3 regions of the Scytonema hankhaensis NUACC26 genome follow, and region 2 is predicted to be linked to each of the others. Evidence: riboswitches for the same ligand, from Rfam matches in the RefSeq annotation. Region 2 holds a riboswitch; each other region holds the start of a gene.
The links. A riboswitch is a leader RNA that binds a small molecule or an ion and turns the genes downstream of it on or off. The one in region 2 is predicted to bind cyclic di-AMP.

Region 1 (5,783 bases), on a different contig from region 2:
CTAGAAAAGGTATAGCGTTTTCCTCGGGAAATTAAATAAGCAGCAAAAGGAACAATAACTGCACCTACATAAGCAGCATAAAAAGCCACAATTAAACTAACAATCTCACCTCCTCTTAAGGCGACTATTAAACCAAAAAGCGCATTTCCAAAGGTTACAAGCAATTGAGTACTAATAGATACTGGTAAAATATTAAAGTCAAAAATAATCTTGCTCTGTACTCTTAATATACTACTACCAATACCGAGTGAAGGAACTAATAAAGACACAATTAATGCAATACCCAAGGGTTTGTCAGGTCCACCACCAATCCAAGATAGAATATAGGGTAATGTTTCTTTACCACCTATACTATCTGGTAAAATTCCGGCTTGATGGGCGGTTGTCACAACGGTTGAAGGTAATAAAGCAAGTAGCAATAACAAAATTCCTGCTAAAAGACATCCCTTATATAAACTTTTTACATCTTTTGCTTGAACGAGATACATTTGGTACTTCATATCTATCAGCACCAACAAAACCGTAGATAGTGTTATACCTACTGTTTTTGGCAAGCTTTCCAATTGAAGTGAATTCGCAAACTCTAAGGGCGATCGCAAATACTCAGGAAATCCTTGCAGCACCCACAGCCCGTAAAGAAGAGCCAAAAAATTGACAAATAGCAACCCTCTTAATATCCAACCTGCTTTCTCTACTGGTAATAAGGAGAGCACCGCAAACAAAGTTGCCAAAACAATCATTGAAGGTATGGGCGGGATGCCAAAGACTTTGAGGATGGAAGCTGCAGAAATTAACTGTACTGCTTCAATCCCAATCAGAGAACCCCAAGACATTAGCCCCACAAATATTTTCACTCCACTTCCATAAGCAGAACCGAGGAGAGTCCAAATTTGTTCTGTTTGCGTCCAGTAAAACTTTGCTAGTACTATAAGAGCAATTGTACCCAAGCCAAGAGAGACAGCATAAAGGCTTCCAGCCGCACCATGAGTTAGGGATTTCTCTGCTGTTCCTAGGAGAAATCCCAACCCGTAATGTGCTGAAACCAATAAAGCCGCCAGGGAGAAGGTATCTAACCTGCGGTTATTCATAATCAGTGACCAGTGACCAGTAACCAGTGACCAGTGACCAGTGACCAGTAACTAGTAACCAGTGACAGATAACTAGTACTGATTACTGTTTTAAATTTCTTCTACAATTGTAACCGGATCGTTGCTCACTTTTAGCAGTTCGTAAAGATCGTAGGCGTATAAATCCTCTTGGCTTGGCTCTTCTGTCTGACTTGTAGCTACAATTGGTTCGCCATAGCCTTTTGTTCTACCAATCAGCAAAAGTTTTTTACCCGCACACTCACCAATTTCCTTAAATTGGTTTTCTGGCAAAAAGGTAACGTGTTCGGCAAAGAATGTACGATTTTGGATAGGCATTTTATCCTCCTTAATTTGGAATTAGATCGGCTTAGCAAGAAACCTTGCTTATCGCTCTTCGATCGCGAGTTTCACGAGATGAGCTTTCACTTACATACAGGAGGATCTTAGGGATAGGCTGAATACAACCTCTACCATGGATACTCCTTCCAATGCCGACGGAGTTAGCTGACGGGCTAAGGCTGGAAGGTGCCTTTCTTTCTCCAAAGATTCGCCCCAATACGTTGGTTCCTCCGCTTCTCACCCAGTCATTTGGATTTTGCGCTCGCATGACTGGATTGAATTAGGCGACTTTCCTAATCAATACATAAAATAATACTGATATAAGGAAGCAGTCAATCTCTATTTTTATTTCTCAATGTAATCTTTACTTATAAGAATATTTGTAAAGCTTTCGCAAATAGAATTCGGGGTTATACAGGCAAAACTTTTATACTTCTACCCTCATTCTTTATCCTTTCTAATGAAGCCGATCTCAAAGCTAGATCTGCGCTAACGTAGGGGATGAACCTCTATTAATGCGTCATCACAGGTTAAATCGTTATTTAAGTCAGGGAGAAACATGAGGTTGCGGTCTATCTAAAGGTCAGGAGTTGGCTATGTATGAACTAGTTCAAACTGTGTTAAACAGTGATGAGAAAACGGCTCTGCGTCAGTTGGTCTACGATCTAAGTGCTTCTGGGAAGAAATACTTCCTAAGAACCGAAATTTTGCAAACTTTTGCCGACTTTTGCAACCACTCGCAAAAGCCAGCGTACTTTTTTCACTCTTCTTCTCTAGGCAAACTGATTCACTACACTCATGAAATCATTCTAGAGGAGGAAAGTGCCTGGTTCCTTCTCCGACCTCGCATAGGTGTCCAAGAAGCTTGGCGATTGGGGGCAAATTTGACAAGCTTTGAACAAATGACTCCGCAAGAACTACTGAATGTGCGCGATCGCCGTGTCGAGCGCTACCATCCTCAAATCTTAGAAATAGACTTCCGCCCCTTCCATCACGGTTCTCCCAAAATTGACGATCCCAGAAATATCGGTCAAGGGTTGGGGTTTCTCAATCGTTACTTGTGCTCGCAAGTGCTGACAGCTCCTGATTATTGGTTGGAAGTCCTGTACGATGTTCTCAAACGACGCCAGTATGATGGCGTTCCTCTACTCATTAACGGTCGCATTCACTCAGGAACTCAGCTCGCCCAACAAGTTAGAGTAGCTATTGGTTTGTTGAGCGATCGCCAACCAAGCGAACCCTACGAAAAATTCCGCTATGAATTGCAAGACTTAGGTTTTGAACCAGGTTGGGGAAACACTGCATCCCGCGTACTAGAAACCTTAGCACTTCTCAATCGACTCATTGACACTGCTGAACCCGCCATTTTAGAAGCCTTTGTTGCTCGCGTTCCCTCAATCTTCCGCGTTGCTCTTGTTTCCGTACATGGTTGGGTTGGACAGGAAGGAGTGATGGGAAGACCCGAAACCGCAGGTCAAGTCATCTATATTCTCGAACAAGCCCGTAGTTTAGAAAACAAACTGCGAGAAGAAATCCAATTGGCTGGGCTAGATGTGCTTGGGATTCAACCCCAAGTGACTATACTCACTCGCCTGATTCCTAACTGCGAAGGAACCCAATGTAACTTGCGCTTAGAAAAAGTTCAAGGTACGGAGAATGCTTGGATTTTGCGAGTTCCTTTTCTAGATGTTAATCCCAATATTACGCAAAACTGGATTTCTAAATTTGAAATTTGGCCTTATCTCGAAACGTTTGCCTTAGATGCGGAACGAGAGTTACTAGCACAATTTCAAGGTAAACCCGATCTAATTATCGGTAACTACAGCGATGGTAACTTAGTTACTTTTCTTTTAGCACGTCGTTTAAAAGTCACTCACTGTAACATTGCTCACTCTCTAGAAAAACCCAAACACTTATTCAGCAATTTGTATTGGCAAGATTTAGAAGACAAATACCACTTTTCGGCGCAATACACCTCTGATTTGATAGGTATGAATGCAGCAGACTTTATTGTGACATCAACCTATCAAGAGATTGTAGGCACACCCGACACTATGGGTCAATACGAGTCATACAAAAACTTTACAATGCCACAGTTGTACCACGTTGTTGACGGAATTGACTTGTTTAGTCCCAAGTTTAATATGGTACCACCAGGGGTAAACGAACATGTTTTCTTCCCCTACAATCAAAAAGAAAACCGCGACCCCAACCTTCAATCGCGAGTTCAAGAACTACTTTTCACTCGCGAAGACTCAAACATTCTGGGGCATTTAGAGAACGCAAACAAGCGACCCATTTTTGCTGTTGGTAGCGTCACTCCTATAGATAACCTTGCGGGATTAGCAGAATGCTTTGGTCGAAGTCAAGATTTACAAGAACGTTGTAATTTAATTATCCTCTCTGACAAATTACATTCAGAGCAAGCGCTCAACTCAGACGAAGCAGGAGAAATCGAACGACTTCATAACATTATTAATGAATACAATCTCCACGGACGCATCCGTTGGGTAGGTATGCATCTTCCCCTGATGGAAATTGGAGAAGCTTATCGCGTTATTGCCGATCGAGGAGGTCTTTTTGTTCATTTTGCCCGCTTTGAAGCTTTTGGTAGAACCATTCTTGAAGCGATGAGTTGTGGTTTACCAATTTTTGCAACACAATTTGGCGGTTCTTTAGAGATTATTGAAGATGGGGAAAACGAGTTTCATGTCAATCCTACAGATTTAGATGGAACAGCTAAGATAGTATCGAACTTTATCGACCAATGCGATATGCAACCAGAATACTGGTATAAAATATCAGATTGGGTAACTCAGCGTATCCATAATAAATACAATTGGGAATTACATACCAAGCAATTGTTATTACTTGCCAAACTCTATAGTTTTTGGAACTTTGTGAATCAGGAAAATAGCGAAGCTAGGGGACGCTATCTAGAAGCCTTATTTCATTTACTCTTCAAACCCAGAGCCGAAAAGATTTTGGAGCAGCATATGCAGCGGTAGGGATTGGCGATTGGCGATTGGCGATTGGCGATTGGGGAACTCGGGGCCCCCTCTGGGGATAAGGGGCAATGGCGATTGGAGAATTATTTTTAACCCTTACCCCCTTTACCCCCTAACAACTAACAACTGTACGGGCGCGGCGGCCTTGCGCCCCTACTAACTACTAACAACTGTACGGGCGCGGCGGCCTTGCACCCCTACTAACTACTAACAACCAACAACTAACAACTAGCCGATGGATACACAAAATTATTCTCAGCAATTTATTTATAAGGACTGGGTACTTGTCGAAAACCAGTTTAACCCCAGTAAAGTTCACCATAGGGAAACCGTTTTCACAATTGGTAACGGTTACTTGGGAACGCGAGGAACTTTTGAAGAAGGTTATACTCACGCTCAACCAGCGACTTTTATTCACGGAGTTTTTGATAACGTTCCTATTGTTTATACTGAACTTGCCAATTGCCCAGATTGGATACCTCTAATTGTATTTGTTGATGGCGATCGCTTTCGTTTGGAACGGGGCGAAATTTTGAGCTACGAACGACAACTCGATTTGCGTCGCGGTGTTCTCAGCCGCAAGATAAGATGGCGCAGTCCGAGAGGGAAAACTGTAGACCTTTATTTTGAGCGTTTCGCTAGTCTGGCTGACGAACACGTGCTGGTATTGCGGTGTCAGGTGACACCTGTGGATTTTGAAGGTTTAGTGGAAGTTCAAACGAGCATCAATGGTTATCCAGAAAACCAGGGCTTTAATCACTGGGAATTACTAGATCAGGGAAAAACCGATAAAGGGTCTTGGTTGCAACTTCGTACCCGCACAACCCGTATAGAACTGGGTGTCGCATCTGGTGTAACGGTATCGGGAATTGATGCTCAGGCGCAAGTTAGCAATCCACCCGGTTACCCCACCTTTACCACTACTTTCCAAGCTGGGGTGGGAACAACTGTTACGGTGGATAAATTTGTCACACTTTTTACATCAAGAGATGCGGAAAACCCTTTGGAAGCCGCTTGTGACAAATTGGCTCAGTTACCGGCTTATTCAGAATTGTTGAACGCTCACGAACAAGCATGGCAAGAAGCTTGGGAGAAAAGTGACATTGTTATAGAAGGCGATACCAAAGCTCAATTAGCTGTTCGTTACAATCTCTTCCAATTACTGATCTGTGCCGCACAGCACGATGATAAGGTAAGTATAGCCGCAAAAACTCTTTCGGGCTTTGGCTATCGGGGTCATGTGTTCTGGGATACAGAAATTTTTATCCTTCCGTTTTTTATATACACCCAGCCCGCACTGGCTCGGAATTTGCTATCCTATCGTTACCATACCTTAAATGGTGCACGC
Region 2 (5,783 bases):
TGTTTTATACGAGAAGTTAAAACCCTATCTTGATTTTTAGATTTATAAATTTTTAAGAATTTTTCTTAAGTTATTACAAAAGTAAAAAAGAGCTTACATGACGCTCTCTCGTCTGTTTCTGCTGCTTTTTATAAGAGAAACCGAAATAGCACGTATAAGGCAGAAGCTATGAGTTGTAATAGCATTACTGGCAAGCCATAATGTAGAAAAGTGTGGAATGAGATGCGACGCCCGTGTTGTTCGGCAATTCCTGCAGCAACAATGTTGGCTGATGCACCTACTAAAGTTCCATTTCCTCCTAAAGTTGCGCCGAACATCATAGCGTAAAAAAGTGGTAGTACTTCTGGAGGAAACTGTCCCTGAAAATTTGGTGCTAAAACTTCAGTTGATGCCAATCCAACATTAACAATGTACTGTTTGAGTAAGGGAACCATGGCTACAACTAGAGGAATATTGGGAACAACGCTAGAAAGCAACCCAATGAAAAAAATGAGAGATAACGAACCAATCAGAATGTTTTTTCCTAAAACAACTGCTAAAACTCCAGACAAACTGTTAATAACACCAGTTTTTTCTAATCCACCGATAAGTACAAAAATACTCATAAAGAATATTAAAGTACTCCAATCTACATCTCTTAGTATGTTATTAACTGTATCTATTTTACTTTGATGGGATAAAAGCATTGCTAAAGCTGCTCCTAACAAAGCAACAGCAGCAGGTGAAACAGGAGTTGGTAAATATTCTCCTGCTACGAAAAAGACTAATACGAAAGCAACTATAAATCCACCGATGGTTAAAACTCGTAGATGGTTGATTTGAGGATGTGGTAGTTGTTCGAGGTTGTCTAGATTAGTTTTCCAGATTTTGCGAAAGAGGAATGGTAATACTGCTACTATAGTAGCGATCGCGATCGCACCTCCCAAACTCAAGCGCCACAAGTAATCTGTAAAGCTAATATTAATAGCATCACCGACAATAAATGTAGCAGGATCGCCAACGATTGTGAGTAACCCCGCACTATTTGCCACAAACACCATAAGGATCAGCAATGGCACACAATTAACCCCGACTTCCTCAGCAATTGGTGGAATTAAAGGTGCTAGTAGCATAACTGTAGTAGCGTTAGGCAATACAGCACAAATAGGAGTTGTAATTGCTACAATTCCTAGCAGTAAACGATTGCCCTTACCTCTTGCAAGAATGACTATTTGAGTTGCAAGATATTCAAAAATCTTAGTAGGTTCAAATGCTCTAACTAGTACCATAACTCCAAAGAACAAACCTAATGTTCCGTGACTGTTGCTGATATAGCTAACAGCATCTTCTAAAGTCATGACATTAGTGAAAACCAATAACAATGCTCCTAATAGGGCAGCAATTGTCAAGTTTACCCACTCTGTCATAATTAAAATTATGACGCTTATAAATGTGAGAATACTGATGAGTGCTTGCCAGTTTTCCATTATTGGTTAATAGTTAGTGGTTAGTTGTTAGTTGTTATACCAATTCCCTATATCTTTGAGACAAATGCGATCCCCCCAACCCCCCTTACTAAGGGGGGCTAGGGGGGATCGTGTGTAGCAATCATTTGGTGAAATGGTATTAGTTGTAGAATAATAGAATTATAAGCATATTATCGAAATTTTAAAAAGGGAGCATCCCGTTTTAGCAAATATGCCATCAGAATGGAATTCTGGGGCTACACAAACAAAGTCCGCGTAGGCGGACGAGCGCTTGTATAGCCGCGATTTCAATCGCTCTATGTTTGTTCTATGTTTGTTCCAAATTAGGATGCTCATTACCTACTAAACATTCAGATACCCGACTTCTTAGAGAAGTTGGGTATCTGGTTTTTCACAGTAATTTAGACTTAATGAGGTAATGACAAAATACTTACCTTTAGATATATTTATTCTGAATTGAGTTTGGAATTCCCAGTACTGGACAAGGGAATTTAGAACCTAGATTTTGTACAATTGGATGCTCGATTGAGTTACACCCAAGAAACAATATATCAGCTGATTCTGAAACAACAACTCTTTTTAGTTCTGTCGCAACAAAACCAAATCGTAAATGAGCTTTGAAAGAACTTTTCCATTCGGCAGCTAAACAACTAGCTTGTCTCAATATACGTTCTGCTTGCGCGAACCTATCTACAGATTTTTCTGTTTGTGATAAGTGTGTTGAGTTATCTTGCCATCTTGTTTGGGTTACTATCCCCGTAGTCAATTCTTCCTCTGTGGAGTTTGTTAGAAAATGTGGTAATACTGTTTGTTCATTTCTGTGACAAGTCCCCGCTTCCTCTGTCGGCACAACTTCTGCAACACCACACATTAAACGATCTTCCATTACATATACGACTTGAACTGTCACCTGCGCTTTAGTAGCCAAACGTGTTTGGTGAGCTGTCAACAAAGCAATATCTAGCGCGGTATGACTGTTCGGAGAACTGTTATAGCCAACGATTAAATTTATTTCCTTCGAGGCTTGAATTTCTTCAGAAACAGATGTTTTTGGTGTTGGAAGGAGTACCATTTGATCTATCAAATCATCTCTTCCAATAGCATTTTGTAGACGCACTAACAATGGCTTAATATTCACAGTTTTCTTCTCTTAATACGAAACGACCTGATCGGGAGAAGCGGGTCTATTAATTTTGGATTTTAGATTTACGACTTTGGATTTATATTTTGGATTGAAGAAAAAACACTTTAATCTAAAATCTAAAATCCCAAATCCAAAATCTAAAATTTCTCTAGGAATCCCCAATCGAAACTGTTATATACAGCCAAAGCTTGGGGGTTCCTTCCATTGCCTACGGAGTTAGCTGACGGGCTAAGACTGGAAGGTGTCTCTCTTGAATTATGAACAATGAAGAATGAAGTGAGAAAGAGCAATTTCTTATTTATTCTTCATCCTTTACCCCTTTTCAAGATAAGCCCCAAAAATTGGTTCCTCCGCTTTAAATTTCTGAAATTTAAATTAGGCTACCCACTTTAACAATTATCAGTTATCAGTCAGTTATTAGCTAACAGTTAACAATTCTTAGTTAATACTGGTCACTGGTGAGTCCAGCGCTGCAGGCGGGTCTCCCGCCGTAGGCGACTGGCGAACCCGTAAGGGTCACTGGTCACTGTCTTACTCATCTTGAGTAAAATACTTATCTAAGAAGTTGAGGGCGTGATTGCGAAGTTCAAAATACTCTTTTGAGTTTCGCATTGCCGAGCGATCGCGTGGATGAGAAAAAGGAACTTCTAAAATTTCCCCAATTTTGGCAGATGGTCCATTAGTCATAAGAACAATGCGATCTGACATATAAATTGCCTCATCCACGTCATGAGTCACCATCATCACAGCTTGACGATGGTTTTCCCAAATATCCAACACTTGCCGCTGTAATTTCCCCCGAGTCAATGCATCCAATGCCCCAAACGGTTCGTCCATCAACAACATTTTTGGACGAATAGCTAAGGCTCTTGCAATCCCCACACGCTGCTTCATTCCACCAGAAATTTCCTCGGGGTATTTGTCTGCAGCCGCATTCAAGTTTACCATTGCCAAGTGCTCATTAACAATGCTGATTTTTTCAGATCTTGAAGCATCTTTGAGCACTTCATCCACCGCTAGTCGGATATTTTCCTTTACTGTCAACCAAGGCAACAGGGAGTAGTGTTGAAACACCATCATACGTTCAGCACCTGGTTTGCGAATTTCTTTGCCATCAAGTCTGACAGAACCAGTAGTCGCTTTCTCTAAACCCGCGACAATCTTCAAAAGAGTAGACTTACCGCAACCAGAGTGACCGATGACAGAAATATATTCATCTTCACTTATAGTCAGATTGACATTATCCAGAACAACAAATTGTTCCCCATCAGGTTTTGGATAAGACTTGGTTACATTGTCAATTTCCAGAAATGGAGTAGCACCAATATTGTGCGTGCGATCGGTTGTGAATGGAGTTGATTTTGTCATGGTAGCTGTCAGAGAAAGTAAAGATTAGTAAAGAAAATTGAGTCCAAGACCCCTATGGAGTTAAGACATATAAAACCGAGTCGGAGCATTTGCTCTAATCTCAAAACTGTTGAGATAGCCCACAGGATCGCTAGGATCGAAACCTTTGTTGTCTATAAAAACGTCAGGAGGCTCTACTTTGAAATCTTCCTTGGGAGACTGAATACCAAGTTCGGCAGCAATTTCGCGATATAAATCGGCTCTCCAACCTTGAGCAGCTAGTTTCTCTGCATTTTTGGGAAATTTCTTGATTTGACCCCAACGTGCTGCTTGAGTCATTAACCAAAGACTTCTGGATCTCCATAAAAATGTAGAGTGTTCGCCAGGGCTTTTAGGGATGTTATCGGGAATATCGTAGAAAATTGTCGTGTCAGCAGCTGTTATCGTGCGATTCTTACCATCAAACCCTCCATAGTTATAGTTACCCAAAATTGCCGGACCAGTAAATTTAGTTGCGAGCGCACCTGGTTTTCTGGGTTTTGCACCAGTAAAAGAACGATCTGTTATCAGTTCAGCAACTTCCTGACGGTTTTCCGGTTTACTGCAATACTGACAAGCTTCTATCATCGCCTTAACTAAAGAGCGATAGGTTTTAGGATAATTGACGATAAACGATTCCATCACACCCAAAAGTCTATCTGGATGTCCCAACCAGACTTCTTTGCCTTGAGCAAAGGTAAAACCCACGCCTTCATTACCAGTAATGGCACGAGTATTCCAAGGTTCTGCCACCATATAAGCTTGCATCGCCCCAATCCGCACGTTGGTCACCATTTGTGGTGGCGGAACAATGATGACTCGAAATTCTTTAAAGGGATCGACTCCCGCAGCAGCCGATATATAACGAATAAAGTACTCGTAAATGGCAGAACTGAGAACAACTGCCCAAACTTTTCCTTCTGTTGGTTGTTTTTCAAAAAAAGCTCTAAAATCGCGACCAAACTCTTCCAAAGCTTTATCGCCATATTGTGCTTTGTACTCGTACCACGGGCGCAGTCCAAAATCCCACATAGCTTTATTCATTGTCATGGCATTTCCATGACGATGTATTGTCATGGCTGCACATAACGGAGCGTGACGAGCACCTTCAGCACCAATTCTGGCATTGGTTACAGCACCAGACACAACGGGAGAGGCATCAAGGCGACCAAAAATAATTCCGTCACGAGATGTTGCCCAACTAGCCTCCCGATTGAGTTTCACGTTTAGCCCGTATTTACGGAAAAAACCTTTTTTCCAAGCAATAGCAAAAGGCGCACAGTCATTAACAGGGACATAACCAACGGTAAGATTTGGTTTTTCTAATGTTTTAGAATCAACAACAGGTTGAACAGCAGCAGCTTCTTCTGTTAGTCCTTTAGCACTGCGGTCTCCGGAAATAGCACATGACGACAACGCCATTCCAGCTGCTGTTGCTCCTATTCCTACCAAAAACTCCCGTCGATGCAAAATATTTTCGTTATCAGCGTTGTTCATAAGCTACTCTTATTAGTTAATTTTTCAGGGTTCTACTATCTCCTGTAGGGGCGCGGCGGCCTTGCGCCCCTACTAACCCTAATTAACTTGCTGTTGTTCCCGGACGACGAGTGACTAATTCTTGAATTTTGCCTACTGCAAAATCAAGCAATAATCCAGTTAAGCCAATGACCAATACAGCTAAGAATACTGAACTCAAGTTAAGACGACTCCACTCATCCCAGACAAAAAAGCCGATTCCAATACCACCAGTTAGCATTTCTACAGCAACGATTACCAGCCAAGCAATT
Region 3 (5,783 bases), on a different contig from region 2:
CCGTTCCACAACACACCCGTTCCACAACACACCCGTTCCACAACACACCCGTTCCACAACACACCCGTTCCACAACACACCCGTTCCACAACACACCCGTTCCACAACACACCCGTTCCACAACACACCCGTTCCACAACACACCCGTTCCACAACACACCCGTTCCACAACACACCCGTTCCACAACACACCCGTTCCACAACACACCCGTTCCACAACACACCCGTTCCACAACACACCCGTTCCACAACACACCCGTTCCACAACACACCCGTTCCACAACACACCCGTTCCACAACACACCCGTTCCACAACACACCCATTCCACAACACACCCGTTCCACAACACAATTTATTCATGTATTACAGTCAACAGAAAATCGCTATAGACCACAGATGTAGGGGCGCAAGGCATTGCGCCCCTACAAACGGTATGGTTCATTGAGGTGAAAACTGTTGTAATACAGTACGGGCGAGGACGCCCGTACCACAAAAGTAAGAATTGTGTCGTTATGCTTGCAATGCGACTTCACTCTTCCCCGATTCTGAGGAAAGAGTTGTAGGAACTTCTTCTATTTCTACTCGTACCCATTCAGAGTATACATCTTCTAAAAATCTGCTGCGGTCTTGGCTTCCGTTGGAAATCTCTCTGACTTTGAGAGTTGTTACGTACACTCCTTGTACGACTTCATGCCCGTAACCGACAACTTGACCAATTAGTCCAGTAACCTGATGGCGTGTATAGTCACCAATCTCTAACATTGTCATGACTCCTTAACTGAATAGACTTTACGGTTGTTTGTACTTACGCTACAAAATGTTGGTTATCAGTGGAAAAGTTATGATTCGAGGCGGCGAAATGATTGCGGTTTCCCTCCCTCATAAGTTGATTAGGAAATAGTAGTTATTAAGCAACAGCTGGAGCTTTCTTCTCGCGTGAAGGGACAACTTCCGGTAACAGATGAGTGTAAAGATGAGTTAATCTAGAGGCAACACTTTGCCAGCTAAAAGCAATTTCGACACGCTGTCTACCTGCTTCACCAAGGCGATCGCGCCATTCTGGATTTTCTAGAATTCGGTCAATGGCTACGGCAAAAGCATCTTCATCTTTGGGAGGAGCAAGCAATCCCGTAACCTCGGGTACTACTGTAAATTGCAATCCACCAACATTACTGGCTACAACTGGGGTTTGGCTAGCCATCGCTTCGATAGCAACTAAACCAAAAGGTTCGTAATGACTGGGGACAACACACACATCAGCCGCAGCGTAGTAAGAGGGCAAAATAGTCTCATCAAGCCGTCCTGGAAAGGCTGTGCAATTTTCTAATCCAAGTTCAGATACAATACTGGCTATGCGATCGCGTTCGATTCCATCACTATAACCGGGACGACTACCGCCTCCAATAATTAACTGCAAGTTACCCGTACCGTGCAAACTCGATTTTGCAAAAGCTCTAACGAGTGTTTCAATACCTTTACGTTTATCGAAGCGCCCGACATAGAGCACCACTTTTGCATCAGGAGCAATCCCCAATGCTTGACGTGCTACAGATCGTTCAATTGAGCCAAATTTCTCAATATCCGTACCGCAAGGAATGACTTCTATGCGTCCAAGACAGGAAACAAGATTTCGCATATGTTCCTGTTCTTGGGGGCTAGTGGCTACAACTCGATCTACACTCTCCAGACAATTTTTTTCCACAGCTAGTCGGATACTAGCTATTGCTGGTATATCAGTGACACTACGGTACTTCACTGCTCCTAGTGAATGGTATGTATGCACTTGGATCAATGGTTGACGCTTTTTCAGTTCCATTCCCACCCAGGAAGACAACCAATAGTGAGTGTGAACCAGAGAATACTGAAAACCTTGATTTTGTTGGAATGCTTGAAACTCTGCAATAAATTCAGGTAAACGATCCAGTAGACTATCGCGACCTATAAACTCCATGGGACCAGCTTTGAGTCGAATTGTTCGACAGTTAGTTCCATGTTGAATGATAGCTGCTTGTTCGGGACTGCTACGGCGAGTGAACATATCCACTTGCCAACCTTTTTGAGCTAATGCATAACCCACCTGACGGACGTATACGTTTTGTCCACCAGCCTCTTCTTGTCCTATTTCTGCAGCAGGATCTCCATCCACAGAAATCAAAGCGATGCGATGCTTTTTTGTCAGTAGCATAGTTAAACTTCACTCTTATGGCAATCTTTCCTACCTTAAATATCTGAATCAAGGTAGCGTAACCCCTTATCCAAAGCTAAGGGCAGGTACAACGAAGCGCACAGATACCAGCCAAGGATACCGACGAGAACAAAGCATTACTTGCTTAAGAATGCTGTTCGCTCAGTCTCCTCTCAATGCCGACGAAGTTAGCTGACGGGCTAGGACTGAGAGATGTCCCTCTTTTGAAGGATCAAGTGAGAAAAAGGATTTCTTATTTATCCTTTATACTTAAGCCTTTATCCTTGTGCAAGATTAGCCCCAAGGGTGGTTCCTCCGCTCCACGTTTACCTGTGGGAACACTATGTTTAAGGTAAACCGTGAACTAGGCAGACCGAATCTCTATTGTTAAGAATTTAACTTGTAACCTTCACATAAGTCAACCTTTTTTAAGGAAGACTTCTTTAAGCAACCAGCATTGCTACTCTCCAATACGTATTATTGCAAGTTTTGTAATTCTGGTAACCGTTTAACAAAGCTAGCTTGGTACAACGAGTTATGGGTGAACAATTATGAAGTCCGACCTGCATCTAAGATATATCCTTCATAGAAATAAATTTCAAATGCTTAACATAAGTTAGTATAATTACATGAATTTTCTTTAAAGACAACTCTATGAATTACTCTATTCATCTATATTATTTTTCTATCTATCGATAGATGTAAAAACTATATTGATTCCATCCTGTGGGGTGGGCATTGCCCACCAATATCAATTCTCCAAATGATTGCTATACACGATCCCCCATTATCCACGCCCTTACGGGTATGTGTAAGGCACACGCTATATGCAAGGCACACGCGAACGCTACCAGCACTGGTCTCACCGTCCAACGCAATAGCTTCCCTTAAAAAGGGGGACTTTAAGTACTTTCCCCCTAATCCTGAATATGAATCTTGCAGAAGCGATTGTTGACAATCAACTCCTCTGAGTCTACTAATTCTATTATTTGTCCAGTACAAGTTACTTCCTTATCATCAATCCAAACTTGTTGTGGTTGGATTCCGTGTATATGTAAGCTTATCGATCTATAGGGAAAAGGGTACTTACCTTCTGTTGTCCAAACGATTTCTAAATTGTTCTCAAAACGTGTTATCGCAAATTTATGCAATCTCGAATCTCCATAACCATCACCTGCATCAGAGTAAAGAAGATTTTCACTATTGCCTTCTATAGGAGGGTAAATATGCAGAGTTAATTGCTTTTTCTCCTCCATAGGTAAAATATTCCCTGCCAAAACTAACAGAGGAATTTGTTCTAGGGTAAATATTATGCGCTTCGCGATGATCCCCGCCCCTGCCTTCCATATAATGTTGTGTGACTTTAGGAAGCGAGCGATCGCCCCAAACAATAAAAGCAGCTGGTTCATTCATATCGTACCAGAATCCTGCAACACCCACATCTAGCAGATACTGATATTGGCGACTCCACCATCCACGAACTTTGGGGTTAGTAAAATCTGGAAATACACACCAACCAGGCCAAACAGGAGCAACAACAAGTTTCCCGTTGGGGAGTTTGCAAAAGCCGTCCAGTATTTGACCTTCTAAAAACAAATTACTATGACGGCTGTACTTAATACCTGGATTTAGAATAGCAATAAACTGTACCCCAAGTTCTTTGAGTTCTTGTGTAAAACTTCCTAATTTAGGAAAGCGATCGGGAGCGATAGTAAACGCTCTATTACCAACTTGACAATCTATATCTAAATGAATAGCACTCAAAGGTAAATTGCGATCTTGAAATGCTTGAGCTTCTTCCCGAATTTTTTCTTCTGTACGGTATCCCCATTTAGATTGGTGATAACCTAAAGCCCAGAGAGGAGGTAAAGCCGCACGCCCAGTTAATTCTGTATAACGTTCTAAAAGTTGAGCCGGTACGCCATAAGTAAAGTAGTAACGCAGCGATCCCCCTGCAAAATCAGCAACAGCAATTTCCCCAAAGGTAAAATAAGCGTCAAAAGAGTTTTCATAAAAAATCAGATAACTGCCAGAGGAATGCAAACCTAAATATACGGGAATACATATATACATTGGAGCTGAACCAGGGCCATACATGCCCGCCGCATCATAGTTCCACATCCGATATGTTTTTGGTTGTTGCTTCTCATCTTTAGCAGCACGTAAGTTAAGATAAGAAAACCGTTCCCCAAGCCCGTATATTTGTTCTTCTTGTCTTAGTTGTGCTTGATGTAACCATCCTTCGCTTTTACGAGAAGGAGGTAGTTCTTCACGTAAGATTTGTCCTGAAGAATCGCAAAACTTTAAACTACCATCTTCTTTGACAATAACTTTTAATTTAGCACTAGATATGGAGTAACCATTTTCTGTCTCTGCAAATTGAGTTTTCACCTCTTGCCAATCCTGTCGAGCAATGGCATAAGGAATAGGTGATATACCAGGTTTCCAATCAACTCGAACAAAATCTTCAGTCAAAAAACAAATTTCTAATTCTGCAAGTTCAAAATAGAAATTAGCACCTCTGTCTGTAAGTTCGGTACGAATAAGTTCTCCAGGCTTGTCAAATCCTATTTCTGTAGAACGCTTGAAAAATTCCCGTTCTATATTATCTCGTTTGCGAGAATAAAGAAATGCGTGAGGCGTGCATTTAAAGTAAAAAAGTATTCCCAGCCAGTGGCTGGGAACGAGGTGGGAAGTTATGCTTTGCCCATTGCTTGGCTCACATCCACAGGTGTTTGGTATTGCTGATTTGGCAAATTCCTAAAAGCCCGAAGTACTCCTTCGTCTACACCTTTTTCCTCGGCATAAAAAATTAAATCTTTCTTGCTTACCGGGTATTGAACTTCATTCAAGCTTTTCTGTAGCTGTACGTAGTTTACTCTAATCATGACAACCTCCTACTAATGAACTAGGAATCACACTACTTTTTCTGGTCTGACAGAAAATGCGATACCCTTTTAAGGGTTAAGCCGAAGGCTTATCGCGCACTCAGCTTATCAATTCACAACTTATTCTGAAGCGATAGACGAGCGTGAATAGATTAACTGTTCAGACCAGCTCAGTATTAACTTCATTCGCTAACTAAGATACAAATTTTTGATAATTGCAACTTCCTGCTACTGGAGGAGAAAATTCACATAATGCACTGGATAATTTTATTAACATCTATCCTAAGAAAGAGATTAGTATTGAACTATTTTTCAAAAATGCGGTATAGCTTTAGCTGTTAAACTCCGCTTATCGCTCTGCTGAATAAAGAAGTACTTTTGGACTTAGTTACTCTGGATTTTGGGAAAGTAGCAACATCACTTCCCTTAAAATCTCTTGAAAACCATTGATAGACATAGGTTTAACAAAATATAAGCTGATACCAAGCGCAATAAACCGTTCTGCATTATCTGTATCTGTAGAACTGCTCATCACAACAATTGGTAAATCCTTAAAATCATTTTGTTGTTTAATCCATGTGACTAGCTCTAACCCCCCCATCTTAGGCATTCTTGTATCTGTTAAAATCAGAACGGGTAATGGGTAAATATCTCTATTCCCATAAGAACCTTCACCTAGCAAATACCTTACAGCCTCATCTCCGCTTGT

Region 1: another riboswitch for cyclic di-AMP. It lies ahead of ACKTT2_RS34460 (hypothetical protein); the one in region 2 lies ahead of ACKTT2_RS05675 (adenine nucleotide alpha hydrolase family protein).
Region 3: another riboswitch for cyclic di-AMP. It lies ahead of ACKTT2_RS30555 (glycosyltransferase); the one in region 2 lies ahead of ACKTT2_RS05675 (adenine nucleotide alpha hydrolase family protein).

Annotation. Positions count from the first base shown of each region.
Region 1 covers NZ_BAACAP010000229.1:52,106-57,888, reverse strand. Annotated here, with positions in the region: gene ACKTT2_RS34465 (SLC5/6 family protein) at 1-1,088, opposite strand, end outside; gene ACKTT2_RS34460 (hypothetical protein) at 1,179-1,424, opposite strand; cyclic di-AMP (ydaO/yuaA leader) riboswitch at 1,563-1,698, opposite strand; gene ACKTT2_RS34455 (sucrose synthase) at 2,024-4,435, shown strand; gene pgmB (beta-phosphoglucomutase) at 4,671-5,783, shown strand, end outside.
Region 2 covers NZ_BAACAP010000114.1:4,797-10,579, forward strand. Annotated here, with positions in the region: gene ACKTT2_RS05670 (ArsB/NhaD family transporter) at 129-1,466, opposite strand; gene ACKTT2_RS05675 (adenine nucleotide alpha hydrolase family protein) at 1,903-2,604, opposite strand; cyclic di-AMP (ydaO/yuaA leader) riboswitch at 2,801-3,002, opposite strand; gene ACKTT2_RS05680 (ABC transporter ATP-binding protein) at 3,142-3,978, opposite strand; gene ACKTT2_RS05685 (ABC transporter substrate-binding protein) at 4,039-5,493, opposite strand; gene ntrB (nitrate ABC transporter permease) at 5,576-5,783, opposite strand, start outside.
Region 3 covers NZ_BAACAP010000221.1:12-5,794, forward strand. Annotated here, with positions in the region: partial or broken gene ACKTT2_RS30545 (hypothetical protein) at 1-361, opposite strand, end outside; gene ACKTT2_RS30550 (hypothetical protein) at 512-763, opposite strand; gene ACKTT2_RS30555 (glycosyltransferase) at 909-2,186, opposite strand; cyclic di-AMP (ydaO/yuaA leader) riboswitch at 2,349-2,534, opposite strand; gene ACKTT2_RS30560 (DUF5110 domain-containing protein) at 3,104-3,442, opposite strand; gene ACKTT2_RS30565 (TIM-barrel domain-containing protein) at 3,387-4,661, opposite strand; gene ACKTT2_RS30570 (DUF2795 domain-containing protein) at 4,883-5,074, opposite strand; gene ACKTT2_RS30575 (response regulator) at 5,463-5,783, opposite strand, start outside.